Regions from separate parts of the Clostridium sp. TJA038 genome, predicted to be linked through region 4. Evidence: predicted binding sites of a transcription regulator. Region 4 holds the regulator's gene; each other region holds the start of a gene.
What was found. Region 4 encodes Rex, which represses fermentation and respiration genes when NADH is low (regulators of the CRP and FNR family bind a similar motif). Its sites were predicted from a motif close to ATTGTTAANNNNTTAACAAT; they were not measured.
Positions count from the first base shown of each region.

Region 1 (4,663 bases), on a different contig from region 4:
TTAATAATAAGAGGGGTAAAAATGAAAATTAGTGAGCTAAAGAAAAATTTAGATAATTGTATAGATTGTGCTTTATGTTATGATGTTTGTCCTATGCTAAGTGCTTTTGGAGATAAGACTAAAAATATATTAGATAATATGTATTTAAATAAAATAAATTCTTATGATATTGCATATTCCTGCATGCTTTGTAATAGTTGTGTGGAAAAATGTCCTAAAAATATAGATTTAAAAGGAATGTTTCAAAATTTAAGAATAAAATTATATAAAGAAAATTTAAGAGAGGCTAATAAATCTTTTAAATTAAGAATTGTTAGAAATCATCAAAGGGCTAGTTTTTCTAATTTTTTAGCATCAAAAAATAATAATAGAAAAGTAGATAGAATTTTTATTCCAGGTTGTAGCTTAAGTGGATATGATAATAATATTATTTTAAAAATAAGAGATTATTTAGTTGATAATTTAAAGGAGGTTGAAGTAATTTTAAAGTGTTGTGGAAAACCTTCAAAGGATATTGGAAATTTAGATGGATTTAAAAGTAATATGAATAAAATAAAACAATTTTTACATGAAAAAGAAGTTAAGGAAGTAATAGTAGCTTGTGAAAATTGTTATAAAACCTTTAAAGAAGAATTAAAAGAAATTAAAGTTATAACTCTTTGGGAAACTATAGATAATTTTAAAATTCCAAAGGAATTAAAGAGTAAATATTTAAATTTACAAGATGAGTTTGCTTTGCATGACCCTTGTCCAATAAAAGATGAGGAAAAGATTCATGATTCTGTCAGAAATATACTTAAAGACTTAGGAATTAAAACATTAGAATTTGAGAAGAATAGAAATGAAACTGAGTGTTGTGGTTGTGGCGGAATGGTAGGAGTGACAAATAAAAAATTATTTAAAAAGCAAAGGGATAAAAGAGCTAATTCTACAAATTGTAAGAATATAATTTCTTATTGTGAATCTTGTGTTAGTGCTTTTAAATATTCAAATAAAAATTCCCTACATCTATTAGACTTTATATTTAATGACGAGGTAATTAGTGGAGAAATTAAAAGTCAAAAATCTATAAATAGTCTTAATCAATGGATAAATAGAATAAAGTTAGTTAAAAAATTAGAAAAATAAAATTAGATTTTATATTAAAAATATAAAATTTATTATTTTTAATATACTAAAGAATTAATATAAGATAGGAGAAAGTTAATTAATGTTAGATACTTATGGAAGGAAGTACGTAAATCCACTAATAGATTTTGGAGCAAAACTTTTATTAAAGTTAAGATTAACTCCAAATAAAGTTAGTATATTAGCTTTATTTATAGGAATTTTAAGTTCAATAGCTCTTTACTTTGATAAATTATTTTTTTCTATAATTTTGCTATGGATATCTGGATATTTAGATTCTGTTGATGGGGCTATGGCTAGGAAAAATAATATAAGTAGTTCTTTTGGAACTTTATTAGATATAACTTTTGATAGGATTGTTGAAGTTAGTATAATATTCATATTAGCTTTAAAGTTTGAAAATAGTAGGTTACAGCTTTTAGTACTTATGATTATGATTTTAATATCTATGACAATATTTTTAACTGTAGGAGCTCTTGCAAAAAATGAAGGGTTTAAGTCTTTTAAATATCAAGCAGGGCTAGCTGAGAGGTCTGAAGGCTTTATTTTCTTTACCTTTATGATTTTATTATCATCAATTAATTTAAATTTATTAACTAATATATTTTCTATAATAATATTTATAACAATAATTCAAAGAGCATTAGAGGCAAAGAAAATATTAAATAAATAGATTAATTAAATGTTAATAATAGAAATGGGGATTAAAAATTAAAGTAATAAATTATGTATTTAAAGTAAATAAATAGATTAATTAAATTATTTTATTTAATTAAATTTAAAAAAAGTTTTTTAAAAAATAAACAAATGGATAAAAATATATTCTGTGTTAACTATAAGTTAATTAATTAACTGAAAGTTAAAAATGAAAAAATATTATGATATACTATATTTGTTCAATAAAAATTCATAATAAGAACCAGGAGATGAAATGCGAATGTTTAATTTAAATCCTAAAGATGATAAATTTTATGATATGTTTATCGATGAAGCAAAAAACGTAGAAAGGGCAGCAGAAATATTGTGCGAAGCCTTAGGGGATCTTGAAAATAAAACAAGCCATGTAGCTAGGGTAGAAGAATTAGAACATAAGGGAGATGAAATAGTTCATAAGCTTATAGAAGAATTAAATAACTCTTTTATAACTCCTATTGATAGAGAAGATATATTTTCTATAACAAAAAGAATGGATGATATTTTAGATTCTATAGAAAGTACTATGCATAGATTTACAATGTTTAATATAAATGAATCTAGAGAAGGCGCTAAGGTTTTAGGAAATTTAATTGTTGATGCTTCAAGAGAACTTGTAGCTTTAATGGAAGAATTTAAACATATGAAAAAGAAGAATAAAGAAATTACAGATAGAGTAATATCAATAAATAAAATAGAAAATAAAGGAGATATTTTCTATAGACAGATGATATCAGAATTATTTGCTGAAGATGGTAAAATTCCAGTTTTAGATATAATAAAATGGAGAGAGATATATAAGTTTTTAGAGGCAACTTTAGATAGCTGTGAAGCAGTTGCTAATATAGTTGAGGGAGTAGTGATGAAGTATGTCTAGTACTTTAGCTGTAACAGTAGTTATAATTCTCTTAACTTTAGCTTTTGACTTTATAAATGGATTTCATGATACTGCAACAGCTGTTGCAACTTCAATTTCTACTAGAGCACTTTCACCTAAGTCAGCTATAGCTTTATGTGCTATATTTAACTTTGTTGGAGCATTTTTAGGAACTGAAGTTGCTAAAACTGTAGGTGATGGTATAGTAGACCAAAGTAAAATGCCTTTATGGGTAATTGCAGCAGTTATATTAGGTGCTATAATATGGAATCTTATTACTTGGTATTTTGGTATTCCAAGTAGTTCTTCACATGCTTTAATAGGCTCTTTAATTGGAGGAGGAATAGCGTATTCTCATTCTATAAACATAGTAAGTTGGGGAACTCTTTTTGATGAGGTAATACTTTGGCTTATTTTATCACCTATTATAGGATTAATAGTAGGGTACATATTTATGGTTTTATTAAATTGGGCACTTAGAAAATGTAAACCAGGACCAATAAATAGAATATTTTCTAAATTACAAGTTGTTTCAGGTGCATTAATGGCTTTAAACCATGGTGGTAATGATGCGCAAAAATCAATGGGTATAATCACAATGGCACTTTTAAGTGGAGGATTTTTATCAGCTTTTGAAGTACCAATATGGGTTATAGGATTATGTGCAATTGCAATGGCAACAGGAACTTCAATTGGAGGACAAAAAATAATAAAAACTATGGGAAGTGGAGTTGCTAAATTAAATGCAGTAAATGGATTTGCCGCTCAAACTGGAGCAGCAGGAGTTATTGGAATAGCTACAATGTTTCATGCGCCAGTAAGTACAACTCACATAATAACAACAACTATTATGGGAGTTGGAGCATCTAAAAATCCTAAAGCAGTTAAATGGGGAGTTGCTAAAAATATAGTTTGGGCTTGGATTTTAACAATTCCTATAAGTGCAGTAATATCAGCTATAGTGGTTGAGATACTTAAATTTATATTATAAAAAAGGATAAAATTAAGGATTATATGAAATTATTAATTTCATATAATCCTTTTAATTTTATAAATTTATTTACTATTATTGTTTACAGGTTTCTTTAAGAATCCTATTATTAGAGCAGCTACAACAGAGCCGATTAAAATTGATAAAACATATAAAAGAGGATTTCCTTCAACAACAGGAACTACAAATATTCCACCATGAGGAGCTGGTAATCCTATTTTGAAAATCATAGATAATCCACCTGCTAAAGCTGAGCCTATAACACAAGCTGGAATAACTCTAAAGGGGTCAGCAGCAGCAAAAGGAATAGCACCTTCAGTTATAAAGGTTAATCCCATTATGTAGTTAGTTGCACCAGCATCTCTTTCATCTTTAGTAAATTTATTTTTAAAGAAAGTAGTTGCTAGAGCTGTAGCTAAAGGAGGAACCATACCACCAGCCATTATAGCTGCATGAGGATAATAGTTTCCAGAAGCTATCATAGCTATTCCAAAAGTGAATGCAGCTTTATTTATAGGACCACCCATATCTATAGCCATCATTCCACCTAAAACAATTCCTAAAATAACTAAGTTTCCAGTTCCCATATTTTGTAGCCATATTGATATAGTATTATTTAAAGCAGTTACAGGACCAACTATAACTAAATACATTAAAGCTCCTGTTATTAAAATTCCGAATAGCGGATATAATAATACAGGCTTAATACCTTCTAAAGATTGTGGTAATTTACTAAATATTTTCTTTAAGAATACAACTACATATCCACCAAGGAAACCAGCAATTAATCCACCTAAAAATCCAGAGCCACTATTTGCAGCGATTAATCCACCTACCATAGCTGGTGCAAAACCAGGTCTATCAGCTATACTAGAACCAATAAATCCAGCAAGTACAGGAATCATAAGGAAGAATGCGTTTCCTCCACCAATATCTTTTAGTAATTTAGCTATTGGGCTAAAAGATGGGTCATT
Region 1 is NZ_JBZEFA010000002.1:7,165-11,827, reverse strand. Features, by position in the region: gene AC4FQV_RS06005 (TVP38/TMEM64 family protein) at 1-32, shown strand, start outside; gene AC4FQV_RS06000 ((Fe-S)-binding protein) at 22-1,128, shown strand; gene AC4FQV_RS05995 (CDP-alcohol phosphatidyltransferase family protein) at 1,211-1,801, shown strand; gene AC4FQV_RS05990 (DUF47 domain-containing protein) at 2,066-2,698, shown strand; gene AC4FQV_RS05985 (inorganic phosphate transporter) at 2,691-3,689, shown strand; gene AC4FQV_RS05980 (PTS fructose transporter subunit IIABC) at 3,755-4,663, opposite strand, start outside.
Region 1: a site for Rex is predicted at 1,917-1,936, ahead of AC4FQV_RS05990 (DUF47 domain-containing protein). Genes of this name have one in related genera too.

Region 2 (4,663 bases), on a different contig from region 4:
TCTAACACATAAGAAACCATTTTTTCATAAGATTCTTTAATATTTGAAAGTTTAATAACTTCTATGCAATCTAAAGGAAGAAGCTTTTCCTTTTCTTTTTTAGCTCCACTTAAAACAGCTTTATAATAAACTGCCTTTATCCCTTCCTCTATTAAAACTTTTAAGAGCAACCCACTTATAAAAGTCTTTCCTACATTAGTATCTGTTCCTAATATATAAACACCTTTTTTCATAATTAAAGAACCCTCATATTAGAATCTTCTATTAATTTTTTATCATCTTTTATTTTATTTCCACAGGTAGTTAATAAATTTCCTGTTATAGTAGCATTAGCTCCTGCTTTAAAAGCATTTTCTCCAAAATTTTCAAGAAAATTCCTTCCTCCTGCTAATCTTATTCTAGCTTTAGGATTTATAAATCTAAAAATAGCAATAGTTCTTAAAATTTCTTCTTCTCTTAAGGGTTCTACATACTGAAGCTTTGTTCCCTTAATAGGATTTAAAATATTTATTGGAATTGATTTTATTTCAAGTTCGCGAAGAGTAAGGGCTAAATTAATTCTATCTTCTATACTTTCACCAAGACCTATTATTCCACCAGAACAAACCTCTAAGCCAACTTCTTTAGCATTTTTTATAGTCTTTATTCTTTCTTCATATGTATGACTTTTACATATATTCTCAAAATACTCTTTAGAAGTCTCTAAATTATGATGATATCTTTTAACTTTAGCTTCCTTTAATCTTTTTAAGGCTCCTCTATTTATTATTCCATGAGATGCACAAAGCTTTATATTAACATCATTATTTAACCTTAAATAATAATCTAAAACTTTTTCAAAATCTTTTCCATAAAGCCCTCTTCCAGAAGTAACTATAGAAAATCTATAAACTCCTTCATTACAGTTTTCCTTAGCTATACTTTTTATTTTTTCATAGGATAAAAGAGGATAAACTTCTATTTTGCTATTGTTATTATTAGATTGAGCACAAAAAGCACAATCTTCATTACAACTTCCACTTTTACCATTTATTATAGAACACAACTCAACAGTATCTCCACATAATTCTTTTCTAATATTATTAGCCTCTTTAAGCAGTAAATCTAAATCACTATAAAAAAGTTTTATTGCCTCCTCCTTAGTTAATTTTATATTATTTATAGCTTTATTCTTCATTTTTAAAATAAAACTCATAAAATCCTCTCCCAATCTTTAAATATATCCTAAAGCCTTAAGTCTTACATATAAATTAGAGCCAACTAAAGCAACTATAAATGTTAATAACAAATCGCTAGGTAAAAATGAAATTGCACCAATGCTTATAGCTGACATAACACTCATAGTACTTCCTAAATAAAAATTATATATTAAATACATATAAGATACTCCAAATAAATAAACTACTAAAAGCCCTAAAACTCCTGCAAAAAATAGATTCTTAGTATTTACAACCTTTAATTTTTCTCTTATCCTTCCTATAACATAAGCTGCAAATATGAAACCAATTAAATATCCAAAGGTAGGTTTAAGTATATAAGAAGGTCCACCTCCCTGCGTAAAAATAGGGATTCCTAAAAGCCCAACTAAAACATATACTATTTGTGCTAGTGCTCCTCTTTTAGCTCCAAGTAATATTGCACCTAAGGCACAGAAAAAATATTGCAAAGTAAATGGTACTATAGGAATTGGTATTTTTATAAAAGCTCCTATAGCTGTAAGTGCTGCAAAAATAGGTATAAGAGTTAAATCTCTTGTTTTAATACGCATAAATTAGTTCTTCTCCTTTTATAAATATTAAGTAAATATTTTTTAAATTTACAAATATTATAATATAGTATGAAACCTTTATTGTCAACCAATTAATTATTTAAGGTTTACAATAAGGATATTAAAAGAACCTATATGAAAATTTTTAATCACATAGGCTCTTAAGATAATTCTTTAATTGTTATTATTATTGTTATTATTATTGTTATTATTGTTAGTATTAGTAGTATTTTCAGAGTTATCCTCAGGTTTATCTTGTATATTTTCTTGATTTTCTAAATCATCTTGATTTTTACCAGTCTTTATAATTATATTTCCATTTTCATCATAAGTTATTCCATCTTTAACCTTCTCACTAGCTGAACTAAACATATTTACTATAAAGTCTTTTATATCTCCTAAAATATTTTTTATACCATTTAAAGCCTTTTCTATAAGACCACTTTCTTCTAAATGTCTACCTGTTTCTTCTAAAACCTTATTTAACTTTTCATTCATGTCCTTTAAAGACTCTTTCATAGAAGCGTAATTATAATCTAAATCATTTATTTTTGACATAAATTTTATTGTCTGCTCCTGTTGTCCTTGAGTTAATATTATATTGTAATTATTAGTAACATTATTTACTATTTTCCCTATTTCCTCATCGTTTTTAGGTTTATCTTTTATTACATCTGTCTTAATATCATTTACAACTACAGCGGCCTCATCTTTTCCTAAGGTTTCTCCATCTTTAGTTTTAGCATCACTTAAATTGTTAGTTAATGATATTTCTTCTCTTGCAGCTTCCTTTTTTGGCAAAGCTAATTCCTCTCCAGAGGCATCTTCAAAACCCTTTAAGATTCCTGCTAAAGCTGCTGTTCCTGTAACTTTAAAAGGTGCATCAGCCTTTACATCAGCATTATTTACGCCTGAAGTAAGAAGTGCATTTGCAAGCATACTCCCTGTTACTTCTGTTAAGTTATTTGTAATTACATTTATTCCACCTTTATCCTTAACAACTACATAAGAACTAGAGATTGATTGACTACTTTTAGGTATTGGTTTGCTAGTATCTAAACCTAACTGTTCTCTTATATCTTGATTTGTTACATTTATTATTTTAACTTCATTTTCTTTTACTCCAAAAGCTTTTAACATCTCTGCTCTTTCTGCCTCTGTTAAATTAGCTCCTAAAGTAACTACTGCTTCGCTTTTTTGCTCCTTTGCAAAAATTTCAGTGCTAAAGCCAATAGTTAATGTACTAATCAAAGCACCGCATATAAATTTTATAAATCTTTTTCTTTTAGCCATATAAATTTATTGAAAATAGATTAAAATCTCTTTTCAAACTCCTCCCTATTTTTAATTTTATTTTAATTTTTTAAATTAAATTTTATTAAATTTAACTCTATGTTTTAAAATTATATCACTTTATAAAATATTAAAAATTAAAATTTAATTACTTTAATATTTCATAAAAACTCTAATAAACAAAACCTAGTATAACTTTATATTATACTAGGTTTTATTTATCTATATTACTTTATATTTATCTTTTATACTTAAAATAGTCCTAATTCTGTGTTATGTTCTTCTTTAAAAACAACTCTACCCCTTTTTGTATATCCTCTACTGTAATTTTATTTATTGTACTTGAATCAAAACCTTCATCACAAAGTCTAACACTTTGCCCCCTTATTAAATTATCTAAAAACTGCTTTATCATAAGTCCATTTTTAAGAGCTAATTCTCCAAATTTCTTTTGCATATCCCCAATAGAGTTTTCTAAAGTTTTTTTAACTTCCTCTTCTAAAGTAAAGCCCTTTTTAACTAAAGTACTTAAAGCAATATCATATAATTCTTTTTCATTATAATTGCCAAAGTCAATCCAAAGAGGAAATCTATAATTTAACCCCTCATTACTTAAAATAAGCTCCTTCATTTTTCCTCTTATTCCACCTAAGACAATTATTATTCTATTACTATTGCTATCTATAAATTTTATAAGGTCTGATACAATCTCATTATATCTTTCTTCTCCATAGAAAGTATTCCACTTATCTATATAAAGCACTTTCCCAGTATGCCTATTTAATATATCTTCTACTTTCATACCTGAGTTAATCATAGCCATAAATTCATACTTATCTATTTGAACTATATTTTTAGCCTTAATTATTCCCATGCTATATAACATTTCTGAATATATATTTAAAACAGTCTTTTTCCCTGTTCCACTCTCACCTGTAAATACCATATTCATATACTTATTTAAATCAACTTTAAAACCAAGCTTCTTTCTTTTTTCTCTTATTTTCATTAGTTTATATTGTCCTCTTAGAAAATCCTTAAGTTCCTCATTACCTATTAAATCATTTAATCTCTTTTCTAAGTCAAAGTGATTATCATATTTTATTGCATTCATAGCTTTTATATCTTTTGTATTTATAAGATTCATTTCATAAACACTTATATCACTTTCTGCAATTCTAATACTTTGATTTCTTATAAGTTGTTCTACATAATTTCTTACCATTCTTCCATTTCCAGATTGAGCATCTGAATTTTCATATATATCAACAAAATTTTTCTTAAGCTCTGAATAGGCATTTTTAGAAAGCTTAAAACCTTTAGATTCTATTAATTTTATTGCCATCTCTAAAAGTTCATTAGGATTATAGTCTTCAAATTTAGTCCAAAGAGGAAATCTTGACCTTAAACCTATATTAACATCAAAAAAGTTTTCCATTTCCTCCTCATATCCTGCTAAGATAACTATTACCTCTCCTGCATAATCCTCTATTAATTTTAAAAGTGTTTCTATAGCTTCCCTTCCTATAGAATCATTAGCTAAAGTATAAGCTTCATCTATAAATAAAACACCACCTATAGCTTCTTTAAATTTTTCCTCTG
Region 2 is NZ_JBZEFA010000001.1:681,756-686,418, reverse strand. Features, by position in the region: gene bioD (dethiobiotin synthase) at 1-233, opposite strand, end outside; gene bioB (biotin synthase BioB) at 236-1,195, opposite strand; gene AC4FQV_RS03265 (biotin transporter BioY) at 1,214-1,768, opposite strand; gene AC4FQV_RS03260 (DUF1002 domain-containing protein) at 1,943-3,061, opposite strand; gene AC4FQV_RS03255 (AAA family ATPase) at 3,324-4,663, opposite strand, start outside.
Region 2: a site for Rex is predicted at 3,180-3,199, ahead of AC4FQV_RS03260 (DUF1002 domain-containing protein). Genes of this name have one in related genera too.

Region 3 (4,663 bases), on a different contig from region 4:
TTAAATCCTATATTAAAAAGAATATTTAAGGAAAGTGCAGATAATGAAGAAGCAATGGGAGCTATTGTTATGAATTTAACGGCTAACATGTTTGGACTATCTAATGCAGCTACTCCTCTTGGGATTAAAGCTATGAGTGAATTAAATAAGATAAATAAAGAGAAAAAAGGAAGGGCTTCAAATGATATGGCCTTATTTTTAGTTATAAATGCTTCTTGTATTCAGTTAATTCCTTCAACAGTTATATCAATTAGAGCAGCAGCAGGTTCTAGTAATCCTGCTAGTATAATAGTTCCTGCTATTATATGTACCTTTATTGCTTGTTGTGTAGGAATTATGTGTTCAAAGATTTTACAAAGGTATTTTTAGGAGGAGAGAATTTTGTTTGCGAATAATATAGTTCCAATAATATTTCTTTTAATAATAGTTTATGGAATGTTTAAAGGGAGAAAGGTTTATGAATGGTTTATAGAAGGAGCAAAGGAAGGACTTATGGTATGCTTTAAAATCTTTCCAGCTTTATTAGCTATGATGATTGCTATAAGAATATTTAAGGATGCTAATTTACTTAATTATTTAAACAATCTTTTAGAACCTGTTGTATCTTTAATAGGTTTACCTAAGGATGTTGTTCCTTTAGTATTAATTAAACCTCTATCTGGAAGTGGAGCTTTAGGAGTTTATACAGAAATAATAAATACCTTTGGTCCAGATACTAGAGAGGGTTTAATTTCCTCTGTAATAATGGGTGGAACAGAAACAATATTTTATACAATAACAGTTTATTTTGGAGCTGTTGGAATAAAAAAAATAAGACACACTTTTTGGGCGGCTTTTATGGCAGATATAACAGCTATTATAATGGCAGTAATAATAGTAGGAATTTTCTTTGCTTTGTAATTTTTGAAAGTTAATTTTTTTTGAAAAGAGTTAACGAATAGTTTTTAATTTAAATATGAAAAGGCTATGTAAAGGATACAAAATATTACAGAAATCGTTTAACTAAAAAATAAAACTTTAAGGTTGATAAAAAAATCACAAAATAGTTAAAAAAATAACGAATTTTTGTCGAGAAAATGTAAAAAATGTTAAAAAAAGTCTAGATTTTTTTTGTTTATCATGATATTATAATCTCGTAAGGTTGGTAAAGAACTTGGAAAAGTAATTTATTACCTTTAAAAGCCAAAATACATGAAAAAAAATTCTTAAATGGAATTTTATTAAAGTTAAAAACTTAACTAGTGCTTTTAATTAATTTTATATATTATGAAAATAAGACTAATCTATAAATGAGGTGGGTATCAATGAAAGTAACAAATGTAGATGAATTAATGCTTAGGTTAGAGAAAGTTAGAGCAGCTCAAAAAGAGTTTTCAAACTACTCTCAAGAGCAAGTGGATGAGATATTTAGACAAGCAGCTGTAGCGGCTAACAATGAAAGAATAAGATTAGCAAAAATGGCTGTTGAAGAATCAGGAATGGGAATAGTTGAAGATAAGGTTATAAAAAACCATTTTGCAGCTGAATATATATACAATAAATATAAAGATGAAAAAACTTGTGGAGTTATAGAAAAAGATGAGTCTTTTGGTATAACTAAAATAGCTGAGCCAATAGGTGTTGTAGCAGCAATAGTTCCTACTACAAACCCAACATCAACAGCTATATTTAAAGCTTTAATATCATTAAAGACTAGAAATGCTGTATTCTTTTCACCACATCCAAGAGCTAAAAATTCAACAATAGAAGCAGCTAGAGTTGTTTTAGAAGCAGCAGTTAAAGCTGGAGCTCCAAAGGATATAATAGGATGGATAGATGAGCCATCAGTTGAAATGTCACAAGTATTAATGTCAGAAGCTGATATTATATTAGCTACTGGTGGACCAGGAATGGTTAAAGCTGCTTATTCATCAGGAAAACCAGCAATCGGAGTTGGAGCAGGTAATACACCAGCTATAATAGATGAAACAGCACACATTAAAATGGCAGTAAACTCAATATTATTATCAAAAACTTTTGATAATGGAGTTATCTGTGCATCTGAGCAAACAGTATTAGTTGTTGATAAAGTTTATGATGAAGTAAGAAAAGAATTTGCTGATAGAGGAGCTTACTTCTTAAAAGATAAAGAGATAGATAAAGTAAGAAAAACAATTTTAATAAACGGTAATTTAAATGCTAACATAGTTGGTCAATCAGCATGGAAAATAGCTGATATGGCAGGTGTTAAGGTTCCAAAGGATACAAAAGTTTTAATTGGTGAAGTTGAATCAGTTGAATTAGAAGAACCATTCTCACATGAAAAATTATCACCAGTATTAGGAATGTATAGAGTTGCTAACTTTGATGAAGCTTTAGTTAAAGCTGAAAGATTAGTTGAACTTGGAGGATTTGGACATACTTCAGTTTTATATACTGACATAATGAAATCACAAGACAGAATTAAAAAATTCGGTGCAACTATGAAAACAGGTAGAACAATAATAAATATGCCATCAACTCAAGGAGCTATTGGAGATATCTACAACTTCAAGCTAGCACCATCATTAACATTAGGTTGTGGATCATGGGGTGGAAACTCAGTTTCAGAAAACGTTGGTCCTAAACATTTAATAAATGTTAAGAGTGTAGCTGAGAGGAGAGAAAATATGCTTTGGTTCAGAGTTCCAGAAAAAGTTTATTTCAAATATGGTGCTTTAGGAGTTGCTCTTAGAGAATTAAAAGATTTAAATAAGAAAAAAGTATTTATAGTAACAGACAACGTATTAGCAAGTTTAGGATATGTTGATAAAATAACAAGTGTTTTAGAAGAAATAGGTATAGATTTTAGAGTATTCTCAGAAGTTACTCCAGACCCAACTTTAGCTTGTGCTAAAAAAGGTGCTGAAGCAATGAGAAGTTACCAACCAGATGCAATCATAGCTCTTGGTGGAGGTTCACCAATGGATGCTGCTAAAATTATGTGGGTAATGTATGAACATCCAGAAGTTGCTTTTGAAGATTTAGCAATGAGATTTATGGATATAAGAAAGAGAGTTTACCCATTCCCAACTATGGGTCAAAAAGCTATGATGATTTCAGTTCCAACATCAGCTGGTACTGGTTCAGAAGTAACACCATTTGCTGTTATAACTGATGAACAATCAGGAGTAAAATATCCATTAGCAGATTATGAGTTAACTCCAGATATGGCTATTATAGATGCAGAACTTATGATGAATATGCCAAAAGGATTAACTGCTGCATCAGGTATAGATGCTTTAACTCATGCTTTAGAAGCTTACGTTTCAGTTTTAGCATCAGAATTTACAAATGGATTAGCTTTAGAAGCTATAAGATTAATATTTAAATATTTACCACAAGCTTATGCTGAAGGTACTACAAATATAAAAGCAAGAGAAAAAATGGCTCATGCTTCAACAATGGCTGGTATGGCATTCGCTAATGCATTCTTAGGAGTATGTCACTCAATGGCACACAAATTAGGATCAGAACACCATATAGCACATGGAGTTGCTAACGGAATCTTAATAGACCATGTAATAAGATTCAATGCTGTTGACAATCCAAGAAAACAAGCTGCATTCCCACAATACAAATATCCAAATGCTAAATGGAGATATGCAGTAATTGCTGACTACTTAGGATTAGGTGGAAAGAACGAAGAAGAAAAAGTTAATAACTTAATCAAAGCTATAGATAACCTTAAGAAAACAGTTGGAATCCCTGCAACAATAGCTGATTGTGGAGTTTCAAAAGAATCATTCTACGCTACATTAGAAAAAATGAGCGAAGATGCATTTGATGACCAATGTACAGGTGCAAACCCAAGATACCCATTAATAAGCGAAATTAAGCAAATGTACATCAATGCATTTGAAGGAAAAAAAGATAGAGTTTAATATATAGCTTTGAAATTAAGATAATAAAAAAATACCCTTTAGAATTTTTCTAAAGGGTATTTTTTTATTAAAATATAAATATGTATTATATGTTAAGATTTTCTATTCTAAATATGGTAAAATTTAATAAATAGGAATTGGAGGTATTAAAATGGATAAGAAAGTTTTTATTAAAAACAGAGAAAATTTATTAAAAAAATTAGATGATAATTCCTTAGTGGTTTTATTTGCTGGTAATGCAGTAAGAAAGACTGCTGATGAATATTTTCAATTTACTCCTAACAGAAATTTTTATTATTTAACAGGAATAGATGAGGAAAATCATATATTGATGATTAAAAAAATTAATGGGGTTACTGAAGAAGTATTATATATTTTAAGACCTAATTTAGAGCAAGAAAGATGGACTGGAAAAACCATTAGGGATTATGAAGCTAAAGAAGTTTCAGGAGTTTGTAATGTTAAATATTTAGAGGATTTTAAAGATGATTTAAATGTAATATTTACGAATGGAATTTCAGAAAAGCTTTATTTAGATTTAGAAAGAGTATCTTTTGAGGAGGAGGTTAGTAAAAGTCAAAGCTTTGCAAAGGAAGTTAGAGAAAGATATCCTCAAGTAATTGTTAAAGATGTTTATGCTGATATAGCTTCATTAAGACAAATTAAATGTAAAGAAGAAGTGGAAGAAATTAAAAAGGCAGCACATATAACAGCTAAGGGTGTAGAACTTTTAATGAAAGAATGTAAGCCAGGAATGAAGG
Region 3 is NZ_JBZEFA010000005.1:60,627-65,289, forward strand. Features, by position in the region: gene AC4FQV_RS09320 (nucleoside recognition domain-containing protein) at 1-369, shown strand, start outside; gene AC4FQV_RS09325 (spore maturation protein) at 382-900, shown strand; gene adhE (bifunctional acetaldehyde-CoA/alcohol dehydrogenase) at 1,305-3,902, shown strand; gene AC4FQV_RS09335 (aminopeptidase P family protein) at 4,054-4,663, shown strand, end outside.
Region 3: a site for Rex is predicted at 1,023-1,042, ahead of adhE (bifunctional acetaldehyde-CoA/alcohol dehydrogenase). Genes of this name have one in related genera too.

Region 4 (4,663 bases):
TAGTTTGTTGACCAGCTGCATCAGTTCCTGCTCCTGGCTCAGTTAATCCAAAAGCTCCTAACTTTTCCCCTTTTGCAAGTGGAATTAAATATTTTTCTTTTTGTGCTTGTGTTCCAAATTGTTCTATTAAAGAAGCACATAAAGAAGTATGGGCTGAAACTATAACCCCTGTAGTAGCACAAACCTTTGATAATTCTTCAACAGCTAAAATATAAGATAAAGTATCTCCACCTGCGCCACCAAACTCTTTACTAAAAGGTATGCCCATCATTCCTAATTTGGCCATTTTTTTAACATTTTCCATTGGAAATCTTTCTGTTACATCTATTTCAGCCGCTATAGGTTTAACTTCATTTTGAGCAAATTCTTTAACCATTTGCTTAACTAATTCTTGTTCTCTTGTTAATTGAAAGTTCATTTTAATTACCCTCCTTAAATCCATACAACCATTTTAAAAATTATTTATTTTTAAAAGTTTTTTCTCTTCTCTCTAAAAAAGCACTCATTCCTTCTTTTTGGTCTTCTGTAGAGAAACATTTTCCGAAATCTCCAGCTTCTATAGCTACAGCTGAATCTATATCAACTTGAATACCTCTATTAATTGCATCTTTACATAACTTAACAGCTATTGGTGCATTATTAGCTATTTTTTTTGCTAAAGTCATTGCTTCCTCCATTAATTTTTCTGGTTCAACAACTTTATCTACTAACCCAATTCTTAAAGCTTCATCAGCTTTTATAATATCTCCTGTATAAATAAGTTCTTTAGCTTTGCCTTGTCCAACTATTCTTGGTAATCTTTGAGTTCCACCAAAACCTGGTGTTATACCTAAACCAACTTCTGGTTGAGCAAATTTAGCTTTTGAAGAAGCTATTCTTATATCACAAGACATAGAAATTTCACATCCACCACCTAAAGCAAAACCATTAATTGCTGCAATGACAGGCTTGTCTAAATTCTCTAATCTTCTAAATACCTTATTTCCTAATAATCCAAATTCTTTACCCTCTTCTTCATTTAAGTCTTTCATTTCTGCTATATCAGCACCTGCAACAAAAGCTTTATCTCCAGCGCCTGTTAAAATAACAACATACAAATCATCATCTTTTTCTATATTTTCTATAGCAGTATTTAAATCTTTTAGTGTCTCTGAGTTTAGTGCATTTAATGCTTTAGGTCTGTTAATTGTTAAAACTCCGATGTTTCCTTGCTTTTCAAAGATTACATTATTTAATTCCATTTTATTTCCTCCCTCATATACCATAGCGGATATACGGTTGTAAATGACTTTTAAAGTAATTTATAACAATATAACCATTATTATCCTAAACTTTCACATAATTAATTGTTAATTTTGTAACAAGCAAAGGCAAAAAAATAATTGAAGTAGCCTGTACTTCAATTAAATTATAAAACTTAATAGTAAATTTTTCAATATATTTTTTTGAAAATCTAATACTAATTTTCCATTTTAAACAAATTTTTATAAAATAAATCCAATTTATTTTACGTCATTATGATTTAAAAGATACACTAAAGTCATCATACTTTCGCTTAAATGTACATTCTCAACTTTTACATTTTTAGGAACATTTAAGTCTAAAGGCGCAAAGTTCCATATACCTTTTATTCCACCTTCAACTAAGTCATTACATACCTTTTGTGCATTAGTTCTAGGAACACAAATTATTCCTATTTCTATATCATTTTCTTTCACGAAATCTTTTAAATTTTCAACATCCTGTATCTCAATATCTCTTATTTTTATGCCAAACATTCTTGGATTAGCATCAAAAATACCTTTTAATTTAAAGCCTAATTTATTAAAACTATTGTAATTTGCAATAGCCTGACCTATATTTCCCGCACCGATTATAACTGTATTATAATCTCTATTAAGGCCTAAAATGTTTCCTATGTTATTATATAACTCCTTAACATTATAACCATAACCTTGTTGACCAAAATCACCAAAGCAGTTAAGGTCTTGTCTTATTTGAGAAGCTGTAAATCCTATTTTTTCACTTAATTCTTTTGAAGATATTCTATCAACATCATTTTCCATAAGCTCTTGTAAATATCTATGGTATTTAGGCAATCTTTTTACTACAGCCATAGATATGCCTTTTTTCTTTTCCATTTAAATAGCACCTCTTTCTAAAATTTTTATTTTTTTAAAAAGCAATTACTTTTTAGACTATATTCTAAAATCTAATGATAAAATTACAAAATTAACCTTATAAAATATTATCATACCCTAAAAAGTTTGTCTATATTTTAACATTCTTTTGGTTTTACTATGAAAAATATATGTATTTTTGTGTATTCTTTACAAATATTAGAAATTTTTATTTTCTTAATTAATATTATTAAAACTATGTAATCTATAACATATCTATACTTATCTAATAAATTTCTACAAAAAAAATAAGGCTTGCGTGGCTAAAACCCTACGTGCACACAAGCCTATTTAAACATTTCATAATGTTTAATATAAAAGTTTAAGGGAATTATTTACAATCTATACCCTATGCCTGAAAGTATTCTTACCATATTAAGATAGCAAAAAATTTAACCATTGTCAACAACATTAGACAAATTTCACGCTTATAAATTTTTACTCTTTAATATTCTACTTGAATTTAAAACAGCTATTAATGTTACACCTACATCTCCAAACACAGCTTCCCACATATTAGCCATTCCTAAAGCACCAAATATTAAAATTATAACCTTAATACCTAAAGCAAAAATTATATTTTGCCATACAATTGTATTTGTTCTTTTAGCTATTTTTATTGCCTTTATTATCTTACTTGGCTTATCATCCATTATAACTACATCTGCTGCTTCTATAGCTGCATCAGAACCAACACCACCCATAGCTATTCCTATATCAGCCCTAGCTAAAACAGGTGCATCATTTATTCCATCACCAACAAAGGCAATCTTTTTTCCTTTACTTTTATCTTTAAAAATATCTTCTAACTTTTCAACTTTATTTTGAGGAAGTAAACTACAATAAGCTTTATCAATTCCTAGTTCTTTAGCTACACTATCTCCAACTTTTTCATTATCTCCAGTTAACATTATAGTTTGCTTTACTCCTATTTGCTTCAATCCACTTATAGCTTCTTTAGAATCATCCTTTACTTCATCTGAAATAACTATATATCCTAACTCAGTTTTTTCATTTGCTAAGTAAACAACAGTTCCTATTTCATCTATTTTAGATATTTTTATATTAAACATATCCATTAATTTTGAATTACCAGCTAAAAAGATATCATTGTTAATTTTAACCTTTATTCCTTTACCTGAAATCTCTTCATAATCTGAAATTAAAGATTTATCAACTTTTTCTTTTAGCTCACTAACTATAGACTTAGCAATAGGATGATTTGAATAATACTCTGCATAAGCTCCTAACTTTAATAATTCTTCATCCTTTAAATTGCTTGTACTTTGTACTTTATGAACCTTAAAAGTACCTTTTGTTAAAGTTCCTGTCTTATCAAAAACTATACTCTCTACATTATTTAAAGCTTCTAAGTAATTACTACCCTTTATTAATATACCATTTTTAGATGCTAAACCTATTCCAGCAAAATAACCAAGTGGTATAGATACAACCAATGCACAAGGGCAAGAAACAACTAAAAATATTAAAGCTCTTGAAATCCAAGGAGAAAAACTTTCTCCCATAACTAAAGGAGGTATTATGGCAAGAGCTAAAGCTGAAAATACTACAACTGGTGTATAATATCTTGCAAACTTCGTTATAAATTTCTCTGTTGGTGATTTTTTATTACCTGCATTTTCAACTAAATCTAATATCTTAGAAACTGTAGATTCACCAAAACTTTTTGTTACTTTTATTTTTAATAATCCACTTTTATTTATAGAACCTGCTAAAACTTCATCTTTTTTATCAACTTCCTTTGGAAGTGATTCTCCTGTTAAAGCTGAAACATCAAGAGTTCCTTCTCCTTCTAACACAATACCATCTAGAGGAATTTTTTCACCTGCTCTTACAATTATTGTTGAACCAACACTTACTTTATCTGGTGAAACTTTTTTCTCTTCTCCATTTTCACCTATTAAATTTGCAAAATCTGGTCTTATATTCATTAAATCAGATATAGATTTTCTTGATTTATTTACTGCATAATCTTGGAATAGTTCTCCTACTTCATAAAATAACATTACTGCTACACCCTCTGGGAACTCACCTATGGCAAAAGCCCCAATTGTAGCTATAGACATCAAGAAGTTTTCATCAAAAACTTGTCCTTTTAAAATGTTTTTACATGCTCTTAAAAGAACCTCTCCACCAGCTATAATATAAGCAATACCAAAAATAATAAACTCATAAGTTTTATCTAATTTAACTATCATTCCTATAATAAATAAAGCTAAGGCAATTGCAAGTCTTAATAATTCTTTTTTATCTATATTGCCAGCAATTGAATTATTACTTTCCTTCTTATGAGCATGACTATGACTACCTTCATGACAACATGAATCTTCACAAACATGACTATTATTTTTCATATCACTTTTATTTTTTAAAACTTTTACCTCTGGCTCTAAATCTAAAACTATTTTTTTTATCTTTTCTTCTAGTCCTTCCTTTGAAACACCTTCTTTTGGTGTTACAAG
Region 4 is NZ_JBZEFA010000004.1:38,553-43,215, forward strand. Features, by position in the region: gene AC4FQV_RS08375 (acyl-CoA dehydrogenase) at 1-418, opposite strand, end outside; gene AC4FQV_RS08380 (short-chain-enoyl-CoA hydratase) at 459-1,241, opposite strand; gene AC4FQV_RS08385 (redox-sensing transcriptional repressor Rex) at 1,503-2,141, opposite strand; gene AC4FQV_RS08390 (heavy metal translocating P-type ATPase) at 2,609-4,663, opposite strand, start outside.